3 regions of the Clostridium oceanicum genome follow, and region 1 is predicted to be linked to each of the others. Evidence: riboswitches for the same ligand, from Rfam matches in the RefSeq annotation. Region 1 holds a riboswitch; each other region holds the start of a gene.

Region 1 (7,575 bases):
CAAGTTTAAAGGTGTTAATAAAGTAGTATAGAGCTGTTATATTTTTAAAATAAAAGTATATGGAAGTATTAATTAACTTCGTCTACACAGCAGATTACTAAGCCTAAAAGAGTGTGGACACTTATTTCTGAAACGTTATCTTGTAAGGCTTTTAGTTCTTCTTTTTTAGGAAAAACAACTTTTTCACCTTTTAGCATTAAAATATATTTATTAAGAATATCTTCTATAAGTAACAATTCAGTATCATAGGGTGCTGTTATATATCCATTCTTTTCTCTAGAGTATAAAAATGTTAGGGTTTCTATGAAAATTATAGAAATCTTAATGAGTTTTCTTTCCTTTGAAATTTCTGAATGCTGGAATCTTGGATGAATAAGATCTCTATATAAATAAGCTTTCATTATAAAATCATCTATATGATATTCTTTTTTAGTTTTATGAAGTGTTCTTATTCCTCTTATAATTAATATATCATTTTCTATTATCTGAATTAAAGTTTTCTTTATAGTTTTATTGTGCCTGTCTGAAAATATCCATTCCATAATAACAACTATTAGTCCTGCAGCTACTGTATAAAGGGCTCTTTGAAAATAAAGAGTTGTAGTTGAAGCGGCTGGCAAATTTATGATTATGGCAGTTATTGTTATAAAAGTAATAACTCCTATATAATGAATACCTAACATAACAAAGGCTCCGAATAGGCCAAGTATTGCTAGAAATATTTGCCCATATAAATTAGGAATCAGTGGTAATATTATAAAAGTAATTGCTACTCCTAAAAATGTTCCTATTATTCTGTTAAAAGTTGTAGAGTTAGTAGAGTTTTTAGAAGGAAGCAATAGTGGAAGCATTGTTATAGGAATCCAAATAGGTTTTCCCATAAAATAATGAAAAGATACAAATACTCCAATGGTTAAAGTTATAGCTACTTTAAGAGTATACTTCATTCTTAAGGTATTAAAATTTATATTATCTTTTAGCCAAGAAGTAAAATGCTCATTATGATGAGTGTATTTCTTTTCACTACTTTCATCTGTTATATCACATATGCTTTTCCTTTTTTCTAAAAGGATGTGTGCTAATTTTTCAGTAGTTTTTACAAATTTAAATTTAGGAGTTTCTCCTTTTTTTAGTGCTATAAGGAATTTTTCTAATTCATCATATTTTTCATCAGTAATGTTTTTATATTTAATTGTAAATCGTATATTTTCCATGAAGTTATGAAGATATAAAGCAAATTCAAAGAGAAGTTTTCCATAGCTACTACTAAGAAGCCATCTATAGGAGCTTTTATAAAATTCCGATAAAAAGTTTTTGTATGCTTCATAGCTGTCAGTTTGAGCTTTTTCTACATCAAGATTTTCTTTATGAGATCTCACTTCTTTTATACATTTTTCAATGTAATCTTCTATAGATTTTTTCATATTTTTATTAAGATCTAAATTGTGCATAAGCATTGTAATTATGCAGGCTATGATTACAGCTAAAGATACAGCTATTATGTCTTTAGCATTAGGACTTGTTTTTGAGTAAATAGAATAAACAAATATAAAAAGAATAGGCCTGTGATTCATAAAACCTTTCATGTGTTCATCAAATGAAAAGAATACTATTATTGCTGTAAATAAAAAGGTTGTTATTAAGCAATAAGCTTCATTTTGCATAGTTATATATTTTAGTAGTAGAGCAATATTAGAACATATAAGGATTTTAATACTTCTAGTTAATATTCTTTTTTTATAAAATCCTTTAGAATTTACAAAATAACAGTGTAGTCCAGCAAGGGCACCTAATAAGGCAGGATAAATACCTAAAAAACCATATTCTACTAAAAATATAAAAAGTAAGGCTGAACAAATTTTAGTTGAAGTTATAAAGTTATTTTTACTTAATTTCATTTCTTCTTCTGTTATATTATTTAATTATTTTTTCTTAAGCTATATATCTAATATAACTAGTCTCACCTCTTTCGATATATGTATGAATTATTAAGTAATCGGAGTATTATAATAGTTTTTTATAAAAAAATAATAGCTTTAAAAATATTGATAAAAAGTATTATACTCTCATATCGTATTTTGTCAAACTATACTGTAATATTGTAAAGGTTTCCTAGAAAGATTCCCTGGGGTATTTAATAAATTAGTATTTTCTATTAAAATAATGATTTATTTATAGGATTAGCTAAAAGAGGTATTTTATATATTTGAATATTAGAAGCTAAAAGTATATTATAGTAGATAACTTATATATAAATCACAACTTGAAATATAAAAATTATTAAAAAAAGAAAAAGAGAGGAAGGTATGATGAAAAAAACTAATTATCATACACATCATTATCGTTGTAAACATGCTAAAGGTGAGATAGAAGAATATGTAAAAGCAGCAAAAAATAAGGGATTAGAAGAGATAGGAATAAGCTGTCATGCTCCATTTAAAGATAGTAGAGTTCTTGGTGATAGAATGGACTACTCAGAGTTAAAAACATATTTAAAAGAAATAGATGAAGTTAATAATAAGTATCCTTCTATAAAAGTTTTAAAATCATTAGAATGTGAATATTTTCATCAGTTACATGATTATTATGATGAGTTATCTAAATTAACGGATTACCTTATTTTAGGACACCATGCTGTAATTATAAATGATGATAAAATAGTAGATATGTTTTTTGCAGAAACCAAAGAGGAATTAAGCTTATATAAAAAAGAGGCCTTAAAAGCTCTTAATACAGGCTTATTTAAAATATTTGCTCATCCAGATTTATTTATGAATAGCTATAGTAAATGGGATAAACATTGCGAAAATATTGCTAAGGAAATTTTAGAAGCCTGTATAAAAAATGATGTTATTATAGAATATAATGCAAATGGATTAAGAGTTAATAAAAACTATCCTAATAAAGAATTTTGGCAGTATGTAGCTAAAAACTACAAGGATATACCTGTAATTGTAAATTCAGATGCTCACGATCCAGAATATATATATGATGATTTTGTTATAGAAGCTATTAAACAAGCTAAAGATCTAGGGCTAAACTTAAAAGATTCTATAAGTTTTTAATATAAAATTATGTAAAAAGGTTTTATCAATCTAATTTATTTTTATATTTTAATTTTATTATAAATTATATATTGTTTTTGATAATTCTAAAACCCTCTAAGTGGGATATTTGCTTTATTTATTAATCCTATGGTTTATTTAACCAATAAAATTGGAAATATTTATTGAATTCCTAATCTTCATGTGATATAATCTGAGTAATTAATAATTGTTCCTAGGTAATAACACATACTATTTTCAAAAATAGGATATATTTGTAACTATATCTTTAGATTTATAGTATAATAATAAATGACATGTAAAATATTGTAATATGTTTTAATTTAAAGACAATGGTATCTAAGATTTTAATTGATTGTAAACTGGAAACTAAGTTAAACTATAAATTCGGTTTGAATTTTAAATATAAAAAATTACATATTGTAAAGGGAACTGTGAAATACATATTATAAATTGGGCATCTTTATATGTATGGAGTTAGTGATGCAACCCACCTTATATTCATAAGATTTTATGAGTATGGGGTGGGTTTTGTTTTTATTATTAGTAGAGAGAATAGTTTTAATAGGGGGAAGTATTTTCTCTATTTTAGTAAGCGAATAGTTTAGTTATGATATATGGTTTCGTTTTTATTTTTAGTAAAGTTAATAGTTTTTAACATAAGTTTTTACCATAATAGGAATTTATCATAATTTTAGTGAAGTGAATAGTTTCCATAGCAGTATATACCTTTGTTTTATAGAGTGGGGGGATTTATATATTTATTAATACTTATAACCAAAAAAATTTACTTAAAAATACAAATAGAGCATTAAGTAACCTTAGCAGTTCAATTAGTAAAATATCTTCTGGACTTAAAATAAATGAAGCTAAAGATGATCCAGCAGGACTTGCTATTTCTGAAAAAATGAAATCTCAAATAAGAGGTTTATATAGATCTTCAAAAAATGCACAGGATGGAATTTCTCTTATACAAACGGCTGAAGGAGCTTTAAAAGGAATGACTGAAATGTTACAAAGAATGAGAGAGCTAACTGTATGTGCAAAAAATGATACTAATACTTTAGATGATAAATTAAGTATTCAAAAGGAAATAGATGAATTGGTTTTAGAAATAGATAGTATATCTAAAAATACTAATTTTAATTCTAGAAATGTTTTTGATGTTGAATCTGAAAGTAATAATAAAGTTAGGCAGTTTATTTTAAATGGTTTAAAATCTGGTTGGCTTAAAGGTGCTCAAAATACAGTAGATAAGGCATTAGGCCTTAATATAGAAGATCCCATTAAACTAAACATTAATATTTTCAACGGAGATTTAGGGGGAGAGGTATCTTCCGTTTCTGGTAACAATGAAGAGTTGAATTTGAATATAGATTTAAAGGATTTTCAGGATGATAGTAATCTTAAAGTTTCTTATGATAGAATAATTACTCATGAATTTAGTCATATAGCTATGATTTCTGAGTTTGGTATGGACAAAATTAGTTCTATACCTGATTGGTTTAAAGAAGGAAGTGCTGATTTAGTTATAGGTGCTGATGAACGCTTAAAACAAGTTATTTCTAATTTGAAGGGAGAATTTGATAATAATAAACTAAATGAATTAATTTCAAGGGGAGTAGATTTACTAAATGGAGCTAATTGGCTTGGAGATGATAAAGATTATGCAGCTTCATATGTAATAATGAAATATTTAAATAGTAAGTTAGATGCTTCTAGTGATATCAAAGATTTTATGAATTCTATAAAAACATCTACAGAAAACGGATTGGATGCATTAAAAAACTCTATAACTTTAAATACAGATTCAAGTATTAGTTCTTTTGACAATTTTATAGATGATTTTAAATTAAATGCTAAGGATTTTGTGGAAAATAATATAACTCTAGATTGGAATAAGGATGAATCAGATGTAGGCTCTATTCTAGGCTTAGATGGAGTAGGTACTGCTTTAGATAATAAGTCAGTAATCCATAAAACTAGTTTATTAAAAAATGACCAATCACTTGAAAATGACCAGCCCCTTAAAAAGGTTACTATAAATTGGGGAAGTGGGCCTAAAAATAATTCTAATATGTTTTTACAAATAGGAGCAAATGGAGAGCAAACAATGAAATTAGAGTTTGATAGAATAAGTGTTGATTCTTTGGGGCTATATAATCTTAATATATTAAATAATGAAATAGGTGCAAATTCAAAGAATCCAAATACTCCAGGAGACCCAACTAACCCGGGGAATCCGAATACTCCAAGTAACCCCGGTGATCCAAATAAACCTGAGGGTCCTAATAACCCAAATACTCCAGGTAACCCAACTGACCCGGGGAATCCGAATACTCCAAGTAACCCCGGTGATCCAAATAAACCTGAGGATCCTAATAACCCAAATACTCCAGGTAACCCAACTAACCCAGGAGACCCCAACAACCCAAAACCAGATGACCCCAATACCCCAACTAACCCAGAAAAACCAAATACTCCAACTAATCCAGATCCTACAAAACCTACTGCATCAGTAAGTGGACAAATAGCTACATTTTCAAATGTAGGAAGAGCTACTGTTGACGTAAATGTAGGCAGGGACAATTTAGTATTAGGAAAAGAATTTAAAATAACAATAGTTAAAAACTCAGGTGATTACACTTCTGCAAGCTGGATTAGAGGGGATTTAGTTATATCTTTAGCATCACATTCATCAGTAAATACATTGCAGAGCGCAGTAAATCAAGCTTTAATAGATGGAGCTTGGAGAGTTAATGATGCATGGATGAGGCACCGCAACTTAATAGAAAATTTTGATCCTTTTGCAGTTAAAGTTTTAATAAGCGGAAGAATAATTCCATCAGATGTACCAAATACATTTCATGTGGAAGCCACAATAAATAAAGGAATGCCAAGAGAATTTGACTCAATAGAAAGTACAACTTCTAACTATAATATTTCTATACCACAAATGATAAATTCAGAGGATCCTATACAAATCATTGATAAAGCATTAGATAAAGTTTCTTCATTTAATGCTAAATTGGGAGCCTACACAAATAGGCTCAACCATGTTATTAATAATTTAAATACTACTTCAGACAATCTAACTGAAGCTAATAGCAGAATAATGGATTGTGATATAGCAAAAACTTGGATTGACTTTGCAAAAAATAAACTTCTTAAAGATACAGCACAATCAATGCTTCTCCAGTCAGATTTAAACAATAAAAGGGTTCTTAATTTACTTCAATAGGAAAATAATATTTGTGATTTCTGCGGATTTACATATGCCTTTTTAATCATATAAATTCCTGATTGTGATAGGTTATTTATTAATGAAATTAAAAGTTTTATATAAAATAGATTATTACATCTACTGAAAAACCTAGGAATCTATCTAATAAAATTAGATTTTTGCTAGGTTATTTTATTAGAATGTTATAGAAAAATATGGTATAATTAGCAAAAATGACTTTCGTGGAGGACATTATGCTAGATATAATAAAGGGATATATGAAAGTAGAAACAGAAGGCAAATACTCTAAATTTGTTATCACAGAAATTGTACGTTTCATATGTTATGGAATAATATTTTTTATGATTGGAAAAGAGGGCAGAATCTTTGGATTTAATATATTTATTTTTATAATTTATTCAGCGGTTGCCATGCTTTTTTCTTGTGAGCATATTACAAATAAATCTTATATAGATGTAAATAAAAAAATACCTAAAGAAGAAAAATTTTATAAAAGAGTACTAATAAGTAATATAGCAATGCTAACAGATGGTTTTCAATATGTTTTGCCACTTATAATTGTAAATATATATTTTTTAGGCTTTATTAAATCAATAGAACTACTAGTTCAGTTTATAAGTTTAATAATGTTAGCATCTGGTATAGGAAATTTGAATTTTGTCTATACGAAAAATTTCACGTCTAAAGTTAAAAAGAATATCCTAATATTTATGATTTCTGCCATTTTAGCTTTGATTTTTAATTATATAAATTACAAATTAGGATGGATAGCTTTATTACCACTAACTTTAATAGTGTATCCATTATCATTGAAGAAAAATGAAAATATGGTAAAATTATAATATAATTAGATAAAATTGCTTTACTGGGGGATGTTATGAGAATTTTACTAAAGAATTATTTAAAAATAAATGAATTAAAACAGAATTCTATGTTTGGAAAAAGAGATTTAATATTTTGGATTTGTGTTATAGTTATATCTTATGTAGGAAAAATTCGTTATAATCTTAGCCAAGTAAGTGTTTTTTATGCTGTTATTTACTCATGTATTTTAATGCTTTTTTCCTGTGAATGCATTACTAATAGGTTATTTGATTTTATTAACAAAGAAATAGCTAAAGAAGAGAATTTTTATAAAAAAGTAATAACAAGTAATATTATAGTTTTAAAGCATTCATTTAATGTTTTCATGTTTATAATTATTACAGATATGTATTTTTTAGGTTTTATTAATACTTTTAATATAGCTATGCAAGTCATGACTGT
Region 2 (7,575 bases), on a different contig from region 1:
TTATTGATTTTTAGCCAGCCCACAAAGTCAGGATTTTTTTTTACTAGTTCATCGAATTTATTTTTATGAGAATTTGTTGCATTTTTATAAGTTTTCTTAATATTTTTTAATAATTTATCATTAGAATAAATATTATAAAAATATTTAAAAATATATGAACTATTAATGATGACAATAGCAATAAAAATATACTTAATTAGTTTATATTTATTTTTCATAACTTTTTTTAATATTTAAAACTTTAATAAGGAATAAACCTATCAAACTTAAAGTTAACAGTACAATATTAACAAAAACACCTTTATCACCTGTTTTAGGATTATAATTTTTAATAGTTTTTACTATATTAGTTTTAGGTGTTGTTTTTTTAGGACTAGTAGTTACTTTTATTGGAATATCTTTTGTTTTAATAATTGGAATGTTATTTGTTGTTTTAGGTTTTAAAGTTACTAGTATAGGTTCAGTATTTTTCTTTTTTTTAGGTTTTAATATTTTTGATTTTATTATCGTTGGTATTGTAGGTACTTTTTGTGGCACTGGTATTTGTGTTTTTATTGTTTGTACTGGCAACATAGTAGGTACTGTTATAGCTGGTGGTAGAGGTTGTAATATTTGAGGCTTAGGAGTAACAAAAGTATCCGTCCAAGTTAATGGAGGAATTTCTTGAGGTTTAGGTAAAGGTTGTAGCATTTGAGGCTCAGGAGTAACAAAAGTATCCGTCCAAGTTAAAGGAGGAATTTCTTGAGGTTTAGGTAAAGGTTGTAGCATTTGAGGCTCAGGAGTAACAAAAGTATCAATCCAAGTTAAAGGAGGAACTTCTTGAGGTTTAGGTAAAGGTTGTAATATTTGAGGCTCAGGAGTAACAAAAGTATCCGTCCAAGTTAATGGAGGAATTTCTTGAGGTTTAGGTAAAGGTTGTAGCATTTGAGGCTCAGGAGTAACAAAAGTATCCGTCCAAGTTAAAGGAGGAACTTCTTGAGGTTTAGGTAAAGGTTGTAATATTTGAGGTTCAGGAGTAACAAAAGTATCCGTCCAAGTTAATGGAGGAATTTCTTGAGGGTTAGGTAAAGGTTGTAGCATTTGAGGCTCAGGAGTAACAAAAGTATCCGTCCAAGTTAATGGAGGAATTTCTTGAGGTTTAGGTAAAGGTTGTAGCATTTGAGGCTCAGGAGTAACAAAAGTATCCGTCCAAGTTAAAGGAGGAACTTCTTGAGGTTTAGGTAAAGGTTGTAGCATTTGAGGCTCAGGAGTAACAAAAGTATCCGTCCAAGTTAAAGGAGGAACTTCTTGAGGTTTAGGTAAAGGTTGTAGTACTTGAGGCTCAGGGGTAACAAAAGTATCAGTCCATTGTTTTGTTGCAGGAGTAAGTGTATACCATGGAATAGTATGTATTGCAGGTGTAAGTTCAGTCCAAGGTATAGATTCTTTTGCAGGGGTAAGTGGAATCCATGGTGTTGATTCTTCAGGTTGAGGCTCGATAACTTGTGGTTTAGGAGTAATTATTTCAGGCTGAGGTTCAACTACTTCTGGTTTAGAAAGTTGTAAGTTTTTAAATAAATTCCAATCAAATCTAAAACTATGCAGTTCAAATCCTTGACGTTGGTGTAAATTTTCAACTATTGCTTGACCATCTATAGCGTTACCTCTACCGGTCAAAGTAGCATTAGGAGCTAGAACGTTTCCTACTAATTCAGTAGATGAAAGATTAATTGTATCAGCATTAGGGAAAACCCATAATATTTTTTTAAATACTTGAGCAAGAGTATTCTTATTGTTTTTAATGAAGGTAGTGGTTAATCTATCTCCATTATATGTAAGTGTTCCAAAATTAAAGTTTACAGAGGATTGATTGGATTTTATTATTAAAAAATCTGAATTTTCCAAATTACCTAAGTCAATTGTATTGCCATTTTTAAGTTCATCAATATTATTTATATTTGCGATTTTAACCCTATCATTAGTAGGGGATTGAACTATTTTTTCATCAGTTGAGTTATTAGGAAAATTATCATATAATTTATTTACTTTTTGGATTGCAGAATTAATATCCCTTTTATACTCATCAAATGCATTTGTAATTGTTTGTTTAGGGAGTACTCTTATTGCTCTATGCATCCAATTAGGAAATATGTTTTTAAATTGTTCATTTGTTATTGTAACACTTTGAGCCATTAAATTTGAATTTCGGTTACTTGATTTAGAGAGAGTTCCACCAACTACTAATGCGCAATAATCATTTACAGGATATGGTATACCCATAACTGCTGATCTAGAGTCCATATACACAGAATAAGATTCTCCACTATTACTTGTTGGAGCATTTAAATTTCCTAATACTGCAACTGGACCTTCAGAGTCTGCATTTTCAGCTGACATGTTTCCAAAAACTATTCCATTGTAATGATTTATATCACCTAGTGTTGGGTGTGCAAATACTTTATTGTTAATTCCAAATGAAATCAAAATGTTTATTATTAATGAAATCAATAATATATTTGCTATGTTTTTTTTACTTTTGTTTTTCATGGTGTCATCTCCTTTTTTTAGAAATTAATATATTTATATAAAATAAACCCTATGCTTAAAATAAACATAAGGTAGGTTGCATCACTAACTCCATACATACAAGATGCCCAAATAAGTATGTATATCAAAGTTTCCCTGAAAGGATATATTATTTTTTACAAGTTAATATATTTATATAAAATAAACCCTATGCTTAAAATAAACATAGGGTAGGTTGCATCACTAACTCCATACATACAAGATGCCCAAAATAAGTACGTATATCAAAGTCTCCCGAGGTGTATATACACATTTTATAGATATTATAATAGCATGGTATTATTTTCTTTGCAAGGATTTTTTTATATCTGATAATAATATATTTATATACTAATAATGATATATTTATAAAATTATACTAGGAGGGTTAATTAGAATATTTTAAATAGGGTATAAATGAAAATGAAAGGATCCTATATAACTAGTATAAAAAAATATTTTTATATTTTTATATATGGTAAAATTATAATATAGGCTCATATTATAATATAAATATTTTAAACTTTAGGAGGAAAATATGAAAAATAAAAAAGCTATACTTGTAGTAAGTTTTGGAACAAGTTATAAAGACGCACTTAAAAACTCTATAGAAAGTACAGAGAATATTATAAAAGATAAATTTAATGATTATGATATAAAAAGAGCATTTACTTCAAATATGATAATAAGAAAAATTTTAAAAAGAGATAATATAAAAATAGATACTCCCAAAGAAGCCTTAGAAAAATTAAAAAAAGAACAATATGAAGAAATTATAGTACAGCCTTTACATATTATGTTTGGAGAAGAATATGAAAAAATAAAAACTGCAGTAAAAGAATATAAAGATAGTTTTAAATCTATAAAACTTGGAAGACCTTTATTATTTAAAACTAAAGACTATAAAATAGCTGTGGATGCATTGAAAAATCAAATGCCAAATAAAGTAGAAAATGATGAAGCAGTTATACTTATGGGACACGGAACAGAACATGAAGCTAATGCAGCCTATTTTCAATATGATTATTACTTAAAGGAATATCTAAATAGTAATATATACATAGCTAATGTAGAAGGAGTTCCTTCTTTAGATTCTGTAATACCAAAACTTAAGGGAAAAGATATAAAAAAAGTTTTATTAATGCCATTTATGCTTGTAGCAGGTGATCATGCAAAATGTGATATGGCAGGAGATGATGAAGACTCATTTAAAAATATATTAAAAAGTGAAGGCTTTGAAGTAGAGATATATCTTAAAGGATTAGGAGAAAATAAAGAATTTCAAAATATATATGTAAATCACATAAAAGATTCTATGGAAAATAATTAATGGTGACCGTTTATGGAATATAACAGTAAATATCCAGGGAGCTTTGGAGAAGTACTTCAAGGTAATTTTAAAGGAAAAGATATTTTAGTATCTTTTCCTATAAATTTATATACTAATGTTAAAATTTTTAAGAATGATTTAAAGAATCAAAATGTGAGAGTTAATAATTTAAATATAAATAATACTATAGAAACTAATAATATAAGAATTTTTAGAAAAAATTTTAAAAATAATAAGTTTAAAATTTTAAATAAAACTGAAGGCAAAATATATAGTAACATAAAGTATAGAAATAATTTTAAAGCTAGTATGTTTATGAAAAAAATCCTTGAAAATTGGGGATATAGTGATTTTTATAAAAAATTTCATATAGAAATTAAAAGTCAGATACCAAAAGGTAAGGGACTTGCTAGTAGTACAGCAGATATTTGTGCTACTTATAAAGTTTTAACTAAAATATTTAATAAGCCCTATTTAGAAGAAGAATTAACAAAATTTTCCCTAGAAATAGAACCTACAGATAGTATTATATTTGATAAATTTAATATATTTGATTATAAATATGGAAAATATAAAGAAGAAATAGGAGAATATATAAAATTTTACATACTTGCATTTGAAGGAAATAGAATAATTAATACTGTTAATTTTAATAAAAAAAATTTACCTTCTATGGAAAAAGTAGATGATTTAGTTCCCATTCTAAAAGAAGGAATTTTGAAAAAAGATATAGATAGAATATCTTATGTGTCTACTGAAAGTATAATTAGAAATTTACATAGAGTGACTTATAGTTATTTAGATTTTGTTATTGATTATAAAAATAGAACTTACGGATCAGGGATTATAGGAGCACATAGCGGAAATGCTTTAGGGATAATATATAAAGATAAAGAAACCTTAAATAAAGCATTGAAAGGGTATAAGCCCTATGGGGATTTGAGAGTATATCCTTTAGAAAGTGTTACTTTCAAATAACCTAATTTATATATAAGGTATATTTTTCACTTTTTATTTATTTGCAATTTACATATGAATAGTTAGATTATATTATTGGTTAAGTTAAGATTTTAATGGAAAAGAGGTAGATATGATGTCAGAGGAAAGAGGATATGTTCAAGTTTATACTGGAAATGGGAAAGGAAAAACTACAGCAGCACTAGGAATATCTCTAAGAGCTATATGTGCTGGCAAAAAAGTTTATTTTGGACAGTTTGTAAAAGGAATGAAATATAGTGAACTTAAAACTCCAGAACTTTTAGATAACTTTAAAATGCAGCAGTTTGGTCAAGATAAATTTATTTTTAATAACCCGGAAGAGGAAGATTATAGATTAGCAAAAGAAGCACTTTTAAAAATAAAAAATATTTTACAATCAGGAGAATATGATTTAGTTGTTTTAGATGAAGCAAATATTGCTATGTATTATAATTTATTTTCTCCTTGTGATTTAATAGATATATTAGAAAATAGAAATCCTAAAGTAGAAGTTATAATAACTGGAAGATATGCAAAGGATGAAATAATAGAATTTGCAGACCTAGTAACAGAAATGAAAGAAATTAAACATTACTATAAAAAAGGTGTCAAAGCTAGATGTGGAATAGAAAATTAAAAAATTATTACTTTAAAAGTAAGTAGAATTAATGTATAAGAATTTTACAAAATTTTATTATTAAAATTTAAAATTTTAAATGACTTACACTAAATGAATGATTTAGTGTAAATCATTTGTTCATCTAAAAGGATAAAAGTAGTTATTTACTAGATATTTAATAAAAAATATTTAATGAATTATGGAAATATATATTTTCTTACTTAAAGTCTTTTAGGTATTTTTTTAAATGTTCTTTTACTTTTGGAGAAGCAAAGGAAGCTTCTATAGAGTTTTCATAAATTTTTTTAAAATCCTCTAAAGTTAATCCTTGAACTTCATTCATGATATTATATTCTTTATTTAAGTCTGTATTTGATACTGTCATGTTATCTGTATTCATTGTAACTTTTATTCCGTCATCTAAGAATTTTTTAAAAGGATGAGAGGCGTAGTCAATAACTGCTTTAGTATCAATATTACTAGTTGGACACATTTCTAAAGGTATATTTAGTTTTTTTACTAAATTGTAAGCTTCATCACAGTCTTTTATATATACACCATGGCCTATTCTTTCTGCATGAAGTAATTTTATAGATTTAAGTACATTTTCACCAATGCCAGTTTCACCAGCATGTATTGTAATTCTGTAACCATAGTTTTTAGCTAAGTTTATTGCTCTTTCAAATTTTTCAGGAAAGTTCTCATTTTCACTAGCACAAAGGTCTACAGCTACAACTCCTTTATTTAAATATTTTTTTCCTTTTTCAATAACTTCAATTGCCTTTTCTTCAGATGAAATTCTCATACAGCAAAGTATAAGATTAGTTTCTATATCATATTTTCCTTCCGCTTCTTTCATTCCAGATAAAACACTTTCAACTATTTCTTCAAAAGTTAATCCTTTACTAGTATGAAGAAGAGGAGCAAATCTTATTTCTATATATTTTACATTAGATTTTGCAGCATCTTCTACTAATTCAAAAGATATTCTTTTTAAGTTTTTTGTTGTTTGCATAACTTCATTAGGTATTTGGAATTTTTCTAAGTATTCATCTAATGATTCACAGTTTTTTGATACGAAAAGGTGATTATTTATAGTATCTATTTTATTATAAAGATGTTCTAATTTATCTTCTTTTATTATATCTACTACAGTTTTTGCTCTAAGACATCCATCTAAATGACAGTGTAATTCTATTTTCGGTAATTTATTAAAGTTCATATTGTCCTCCTATATGTTTTGAATTTTACAATGTAAATATTTTGTATTGTAATTTTTTATGTGATAAGAAAAAATATTTTATATTCAAATCTTATAAAATATATAATATTTAAGATTTAATGTCAACTATTTTAAAAGAATATAATTAAAATTTTAAATAATGTGACATTTTACCTTTATATTTCATTGTATATATTAAGGAGAGGAATATTTAAATAAAGAACTAAGTATATATAAAGCCTTTCAGAGGTGAATGAAATGAAGAAATTTAAAATAAAAAATAAAAAATTTTGCACTATAATTTTGCTTTTTATAGCTGTTATTCCAACTTTCTGTACAAGCTTTTTATATAAAAAAATGAATAGTGATGAAGCTATAGATAAAATAATTAATTCTTTATATACTATAGGTAAGGATGAAGAAAAGAAAATTGTGAATAAATCCGATAGTATATTAAATAATTTAAACTTAATTTCTCATACAGAATGTGTTCAAACATTGGAACCAGAACATTTTGATGAATTGATTGAATTTGTAAAAGGAAAAAATAAAGAAGTATATGATGAAATACTGGTTATAGATAAAAATTATTCTATAGTTTATGGAAATAATTTTGATAGAGAAGTTATAAAAGAAAAAGAATGCGTTAAGTCTGCTATTAATGGACAGACAAAAATAACACCTTTAACTAAAAATGAAAAAGTTGAATATATAGAAATAGGAGTTCCTATTTTTAAGGAAGATAAAGTTATAGGATTGATATATTCTAAAGTTAATTTAAATTTTTTAAATGAATCAGTAATAAGTTCAAGATTTATTGATGAAACTACAGAAAGTTATATAGTTGATAAAAATGGGGTTCTTGTTACAGAATCTAGATTT
Region 3 (7,575 bases), on a different contig from region 1:
ATATTTGGGAAAAAGTAGATGAAAATTATTCTTCAATTAGATTAGTTACTTCATGGGCTACTAAAAAAGAAGAAGTTTTGAAATTAATTGAAGAAATTAAAAAATTAAATAATTAAATATAAATTATTTATAAAAAGATTCTCATAATTTTTATAGTAAATTTGGATCTTCAAAATTTAGAAAGAGTTAATTGATATGAGCAATTTATATATTTATCTAGAGTTTGTGAATATCCTGGAATTGATTTAATAAAGCTATCAAGTATTCTAAAAAGTGATAAAACTACAATTACTAAGAGTATTTTTAAATTTATGAAACAAGAACTTGTAATTAAAAAGAAAGATGAAATTTATAAGGGTTCTTATAAATTCTATCCTAAGGATAAGCCTAAGCAGGTATATTGTGAAATTATAAGAGAGAAAAACAGAATTATAGATACATGCTTTAAGGGATTTAATAAAAAAAAGAAAAAGGTTCTTGAACTTATTTATAGGATGGAAGAAAATATAAAATCAGAGTGGTATGATATAAAAAAGTATAGTGAAAAATAAGCACTAAAATTTTAGTGCTTATTTTTATTTAATGAATTTGAAGTTTACAAAAGATTCTATGTTGCTATAGATATAATTATCTTAATAATTGAAGAATTCCTTGTGGTTTTTGGTTTGATTGATAAAGCATTGCCTGAGTTGCTTGTACCAATATATTGTTTTTAGATAAATTCATCATTTCTTTTGCCATATCAGTATCCCTGATTCTACTTTCTGATGATATTAGATTTTCAGAGGAAGTAGATAAATTATTTATTGTGTGTTCTAATCTATTTTGATAAGCTCCAAGTTTAGCTCTAAAAGAAGAAACTTTTTCTATTGCTTTATCAAGGTCTTCTATAGCTGCTGTGCATTTTTCATGACTTGAAACATCTAAAGCATATTCTTTAATTTTCCTATTAGTGTTATTAATTATTCTCTTATTTAAGTTCTTTGTATGTGTTTGTGTGAATTTAATAGAGTTAGTATCTTTTATAGATAAATTAGAAATTCCAAGAGAATTTGCCCCCATATCACATAGCTCTATATTAAATGATTGATTTTTATTCGCTCCTGTTTGTAACTTTAGGTTTAATTTATTAGATTCAAATTTAATATCAAATGGACTATCTTGATATATACCTATCATTCGGACTAATTTTAAGTTGTTTTTTTCTACTTTTGATAAATCAAAATCTATTGAAGTGTAATTATCATTTCTTTTTATTGTATTAAATAAATTTAAAGCTGTAATATCTTTATTTTTTCCTATGTTGAATTCATTTTCTTTTAGTAGTTTATTATTTTTAGTGTTTCGTATCGCTATATATCTTTTCCCATCTAGTATTAATACATCACCATTTTGAAAGTTTTTATTTATTTTAAATAGCATTTCTTCAGTATTTAAATCACTTCCACCTTCTAAAGGAGTAGCTTTTTGTGGCTTGGCTATATTAGAAAGGGATGAAGCTGAACAGGTTATTTTTTTAAATAAATTTGTTGCATCATAATTTTTATTAAGTTCATTTTTTACGTCTTCTATTGTAGATGTAATATTTCCTGACTTATTAGTAGAAAGTATTATTTTAATGTTATAGTATGGTAGACTTTCAATTGTGTTTTTATTAGAAATTTTAGCTTTAACAAATGAATTACGTATATCTAAATATTGGTTATAATATTTAGGTTTTATGAACTCTAATTTTACGCAATTTCCTAATGATCCAGGAGTAGTATATTCCAAATTCAACCCTTGAATTGTTGTCTTAGCTGTGGTGAAATCTGGTTTGTTTTCTCTTTTTATTATAGTAATTTTATTTTTAACAGTACTTCCTTTAAATAATTTTTGATTATTAAATTCAGTGTGATTACTTATCTTGTTAACTTCTGATGTTAATTGATTTAGTTCATTTTGTATATGCTCTCTATCTTCCTTTGAATTTATATCATTAGATGCTTGTACTGCAAGTTGTCTCATTCTTTGAATGAGTGATTCAGTCTCTTTTAAAGCACCTTCTGCAGTTTGTAGTAAGGAAATACCATTTTGTACATTGTTTTTAGCTTGTTTTAAACCTCTTATTTGTCCACGCATTTTTTCTGATATTGAAAGCCCTGCACAGTCGTCACTAGCGCTATTAATTCTAAGTCCAGAAGATAATTTTTGGGTGGATTTATTTGATTGAAGAATACTTTTCATCATATTTGTATGTGTAGTTATTGCATTAGTATTAAGGTTAATTCTCATTAAAGGGTGCCTCCTTATTTAATTCCTATAATTTGTATACTTAATAAAAGTTGTTTTTTAGTTATAAATTTATTTAAAAAAATCAGATAAAAAAACCTATGTTCATTAAATTATGAACATAGGGTAGGTTGCATCACTAACTCCATACATACAAGATGCCCAATTTAAGTATGTATATCTACGTTTCCCTTAAGGTATAAAATTCTTTTAAATAGCTTATCTGTATAAATTTTCTTATTTACTAAATTTGATTTTTAAAGATATGTTAATTAACTAAAAAATTATAGTTTTTTTAATAATAAAAAAACCTATGTTCACAAAATTATGAACATAGGGTAGGTTGCATCACTAACTCCATGCATACAAGATGCCCAAATTGAGTATGCATATCTACGTTTCCCTGTTAATTATATATTCTTAAATAATATATGAAAATTATAGCATAAAACTAATAAAAATGGAAATGTTTGGAGTGGATTATAAGTAATTCGTAAGTTTTTATTACAAATTGTATAAAAACTTACGATATTGTAAGTTAAAACATTGCTTTTGTAAGTTGCTTCTATGGCTGCAAATTATGATAAACATTACAATATTAACTATAATAAAGATATTTGTTAAAATATTTTTGCTTCAAATAGTTAAAGTAAAATTATCAAGCAGGAGGAGATATATGGGTATTTTAAAAACAGAATTTACAAAAAAAATTAAAATCAAATCTAATAAAATATTAATGGTATTTTTTATATTTATGACCGTTGGTTGTATGTTTTTTAAACCTACATTAGAAACTGAAAATTTTCATATTGATAAGCAATATAAAAAAGTAATAGATACTAGAAGTACAGGAGTTATTGCTAATCAAAAATTTCAAAAAAAGATTGATTCACTAAAAAAAATTGCCGATTCTAATGTAGAAAGTATGGCTAAGTCCGCAAAAGAACAATTAAAAGATAAAAAATCAAATGGATATAAAGATATATTGTTTTGGCAAGTTTTCAATAGTAGAATAAATAACCCTTTAATGATGGTATATTTTTTAGCTTTTATAATAATGATGTTTTGTACAATTTATACAGATGAAGTAGTAAGTGGAGTAGATAACTTAATTCTCTCTAGCAAAAATAAATTTAAAGTATTAAATTCAAAATTATTATTAGGGGTATTGATTCCAAGTATTATATATATAATTTATTTAATATCTCAATTTGTACAGTTAACTTTTAAATATGGTACACCACAAAATGGAAATTTACAAGCTTTTAGAATATTACAGCCTCAAACACTATTGGATGGAAGTATTTCTATTAAAAACTTTATTTTAATTAAAGTAGGATTTATATTATTTTTATTAATAACATTTTCATTAATATGTGTTTTGTGTTCATTCTTATCTAAAACATCATTGAAAGCTATATCTTTAATTGCAGCTGTATTTGTATCATTTAAAGTTATACCTTATATGAGCTTCTTACCTAAAAAAATTATTTATATGTTTGGCAGTTTTAATTTCCCAGATTTATTTTTACCTGAATTTTCTGCTAAACCACCATATATATATCAGAATTCATTTTATGTAAGTTTTTTAGGAATATCTACTAGTACATTTAACATGATTTTAGCAATTTTAACAATACTTTTTTTAATAACAATTATTGCAATAAAGGCATCAGCTAAGAGATTAACAGCAAAATAAATTTTGAAATATGAGGAGGATTATAATATGAAATTAGAACTTAAGAATTTATGTAAAAATTTTGGTCATAAAAAAGCAACAAATAATTTTTCAGTAACTTTAGAAAATGGAGTTTATGGACTTTTAGGACCTAATGGTGCTGGGAAAACTACTATAATGAGACAGATGACAACTTTATTAAAACCTGATAGCGGGGATATTGTTTTAAATGGAAAAAGCATTTTTGAAGATGAAGAAGCATATAGAGCTAAAATAGGTTATTTACCTCAAGATTTTGGAGTTTATAAAAGTTTTAAAGCAAAACAATTTTTAAAATATATTGCTGCCTTGAAAGGATTGAGTTCTAAAGAAGCAAATGAAAAAGTTGACTATCTTTTAAAGCTTGTTGGATTATATGATGTTAGAAAAAAACCTGTAGGTAAATTTTCAGGAGGAATGAGACGTAGGGTAGGTATTGCTCAAGCACTTTTAAATGATCCAGATATATTAATATTGGACGAGCCAACAGCAGGACTTGATCCTCAAGAAAGAACTAGGTTTAGAAATCTTTTATCAGAAATATCTAAGGACAAAATAGTTGTTTTATCTACTCATATAATATCTGATATAGAGGCTATAGCAAAAGAAACCTTAATTATGAAAGATGGAACTTTAATGTTAAAAGGTACTCATAGAGATATATTAGAAGAAATGGATGGTAAAGTTTTTTTGGTAAATACAGTTGATGAAAATGAAGCCTATGAAATTCAAAGAAAATATAAAGTAGTTAATATACAACGTGGAGTCCATAGTATTGAGCTTAGAGTAATATCAGATACTATTCCAAAGGCTCAAAATGTAACTTCTGCTCAAGCTAGATTTGAAGATGTTTATATGTTTTACTTTGATATTGAAGATGCAAAGGAGGTGTAGAAATGTTATCACTTATAAAAGCAGAATTTCAAAAACGTTGTTTTAAATTATCTGTATTAATTCCATGGGGTATGATTTTATTGTTATCAACTCAACTTGTAAGAGCGAGTTCTAATATTTCTGATATGTATGCTGATGTATTTTTGAAGTTTACAGGTATGGCTCCTTTTATAGGAATTGTAATTTTTACTATGTTTTCAGGAGCATATATTCAAGAATATGAATCTAAAATGAATTCATTAATAAATTCAACTAAGCTTGGTAAAAAGAAAACTATTATGGCTAAATGGATTGCTCATGGAATAATGGCATCTATAATAAATATTTCTGTGTTCTTTGTAGTATTTCATAAAGCATATTCTGCTGCAAATGGAAAAGGTTTGGATTTACAATTAACCAAACTTTGGTATTTTGGAAACAGTGGTTCTACATTAACAGTATTACAATTGATATTAATAGTTTGTTTAACTATAATACTAGGTTCATTCTTTTTTGCTCAAATAGGATTAACCCTTTCATCAATATCAAAATCAGCAGTTCTTCCATTTATATTGGGGGGAGTTATAATGGGATTACCAACTTTTCTTAATATTATCCTTGTTACAATGGGGATTCCTTCAAAAACTATTGCTCATATAGGTGGATTTTTCCCTCTTAATGTTATGTATTATAGCGAACAGATTAGAAATGGGATGCCATTTATAGTTACTTTAATAAATGCAGCATTGTTCTTAATAGCTATGATAGTACTTCCTAAAATTACTTATAAAGCCTTTGTAGATCCTAATAAGAAATAAAAGGATTATTAACACCTTACTTTTAAATTATTAAGTAGTTTAAAGTAAGGTGTTTTTATTAAATATTAATTATTAAGTATTGATAAGGTATGGAATTTGTATTACATGGGGAAATGCTTAAGTATATGTATTGATAAAAATACTATACAATAATACTGTTATTTGTTTATAATTTTGGAAATGATGAATACTTTTCATAGGTATGAAGAATTTCAGAAGATTATATATACTTATGACAACTTTTTAAGAATAAAGTTATCATAAGAATAATTTAAATAAGATAACTTAAGAATTTAAAACATATTATAAATAAAAGGTTAGTAAATAGAAAGAGTTATTTTAGACTTTATAAGGAGTAGTGATTATTTGCAATTTCTTTAAGAGCTTTAATATCTAATTCATTAGAATTTGCAGCATTTTTAACTAAATAAATGGCTTCTGTAAGATCATTTAGTGACTTAGAAGTGTTTGTAATAGCAAGTTCTATAACACCTAATCTTTCACCTAAAGTTTGACCATCTTTGTTTTGGAATATATCCAATTGTTTTGAAAAAGATGTTTGAAGTTTTTCTATTATTTTAATATTTGCTTGGAGTTCTTCAAGCATTAAAGAATTTTTATCTACTTGAGTTTTGATTATAGAATTAGATTCTTCTAAACTCTCAAAACGTTTATCAAAATCAGTATGTATTTTTTTTAGTAGATTATAAAGTTCGTTTTCCATTGGGTACACTCCTTATTGATTGTTATTGTAACAGTATATAATTATATACTATTTAGTGATTTTTATAAACTTAAAAAGACAATTTTTATCTAAAACATACTTAAAAGTAGAAATTGGTAACTCTACCAGAGTATATGTATTATTTTAAGGGATTTTGGACAAATAAGAGAATTTTTAAAAAGGGATATAAAAAAAATCTAAATATTATTTCTATTAACGTTAATAGAAGCTTTCATAGGGTAATAGTTAGGAGGTAGAATAATGAAAAAAGATTCTAAATTCATTGGTTTAGGCTATAAAAAAACAGATATTAAAGATTTAGATGATCTTACTGAATATGTTAGTGCAAATAAAAGTATACAAGATATGATTCGTATAAAAGATAGAATAGGAAAGGCTAAAGAAAATTTAAAAAAAGCAGAAAAATATATTTGAAAATACCAAAGTTAAAAGTACCCTTTATGTGAATTGTACCTTGCTATTATAAAAGGTCCAGTTCAATAAAGGGTATTTTTAAGTTAATAGACTAGGTTTGAAATATGGACAGGAGCTCAAAAAACTCCTATGAACATTATACAAAGGAGATAGTACTAATTCAATATATACTATGTAAACATATTGAAAATTTATATAGGAGACTTATAAGAGGTTTTTAAAAGTGTTATGAAAAAAAGATGGTTATATATAATTATAAATATGAACAAATTGTAAACATATAGTAAAAACTTAATATTAAGTAAATTAATGGTAAGAATTATTAAAAGAAGCAATAAAACAATCTGAAATACTTAAAAGTAAAGTTGGAGGTTCAACACAAATGTTTAAGATATCAGATGATAATATATTTGATGAAGTAGCTAGAAATATAGCAGCTAGAGTAATTAAAACAGCAGTATCCGATGCCAAAAACAAAATGGTTAATGAAAAAGATAAAAAAGATGCTAAAAAGTGGTTAAGAAGTGATGACTGCAAAATGTATTGTGAGATTTTAGATATAGATTATTTCAGAATGATTAAAAAATTAAAAATAATAGGAGGCTATTAAAATGAAATCAACAGGAGTAGTAAGAAAGGTAGATAAATTAGGAAGAATAGTTCTACCAAAAGAATTAAGAAGAGTTTTTGATATAAAAGGTGACGAGACAAGTTTAGAAATTTATACTGAAGGTGAA

What was found. A riboswitch is a leader RNA that binds a small molecule or an ion and turns the genes downstream of it on or off. The one in region 1 is predicted to bind cyclic di-GMP.
Region 2: linked by a shared signal. The riboswitch ahead of ABDZ71_RS08680 (collagen-binding domain-containing protein) and the one ahead of ABDZ71_RS10960 (flagellinolysin) in region 1 are both predicted to bind cyclic di-GMP.
Region 3: linked by a shared signal. The riboswitch ahead of ABDZ71_RS05905 (flagellin N-terminal helical domain-containing protein) and the one ahead of ABDZ71_RS10960 (flagellinolysin) in region 1 are both predicted to bind cyclic di-GMP.

The regions. Positions count from the first base shown of each region.
Region 1 is NZ_BAAACG010000010.1:96,335-103,909, reverse strand. It holds gene ABDZ71_RS10970 (FUSC family protein) at 69-1,898, opposite strand; gene ABDZ71_RS10965 (histidinol-phosphatase) at 2,310-3,065, shown strand; cyclic di-GMP riboswitch class II at 3,484-3,568, shown strand; gene ABDZ71_RS10960 (flagellinolysin) at 3,817-6,306, shown strand; gene ABDZ71_RS10955 (hypothetical protein) at 6,543-7,151, shown strand; gene ABDZ71_RS10950 (hypothetical protein) at 7,187-7,575, shown strand, end outside.
Region 2 is NZ_BAAACG010000008.1:554,113-561,687, reverse strand. It holds gene srtB (class B sortase) at 1-218, opposite strand, end outside; gene ABDZ71_RS08680 (collagen-binding domain-containing protein) at 208-2,526, opposite strand; cyclic di-GMP riboswitch class II at 2,588-2,670, opposite strand; cyclic di-GMP riboswitch class II at 2,726-2,809, opposite strand; gene ABDZ71_RS08675 (sirohydrochlorin cobaltochelatase) at 3,083-3,874, shown strand; gene ABDZ71_RS08670 (GHMP family kinase ATP-binding protein) at 3,887-4,852, shown strand; gene ABDZ71_RS08665 (cob(I)yrinic acid a,c-diamide adenosyltransferase) at 4,968-5,489, shown strand; gene add (adenosine deaminase) at 5,689-6,693, opposite strand; gene ABDZ71_RS08655 (cache domain-containing protein) at 6,952-7,575, shown strand, end outside.
Region 3 is NZ_BAAACG010000006.1:521,130-528,704, forward strand. It holds gene ABDZ71_RS05895 (threonine aldolase family protein) at 1-116, shown strand, start outside; gene ABDZ71_RS05900 (MarR family transcriptional regulator) at 312-551, shown strand; gene ABDZ71_RS05905 (flagellin N-terminal helical domain-containing protein) at 628-2,274, opposite strand; cyclic di-GMP riboswitch class II at 2,389-2,471, opposite strand; cyclic di-GMP riboswitch class II at 2,600-2,683, opposite strand; gene ABDZ71_RS05910 (hypothetical protein) at 2,948-3,970, shown strand; gene ABDZ71_RS05915 (ABC transporter ATP-binding protein) at 3,998-4,882, shown strand; gene ABDZ71_RS05920 (ABC transporter permease) at 4,885-5,679, shown strand; gene ABDZ71_RS05925 (hypothetical protein) at 6,026-6,403, opposite strand; gene ABDZ71_RS05930 (hypothetical protein) at 6,665-6,838, shown strand; gene ABDZ71_RS05935 (hypothetical protein) at 7,221-7,448, shown strand; gene ABDZ71_RS05940 (AbrB/MazE/SpoVT family DNA-binding domain-containing protein) at 7,450-7,575, shown strand, end outside.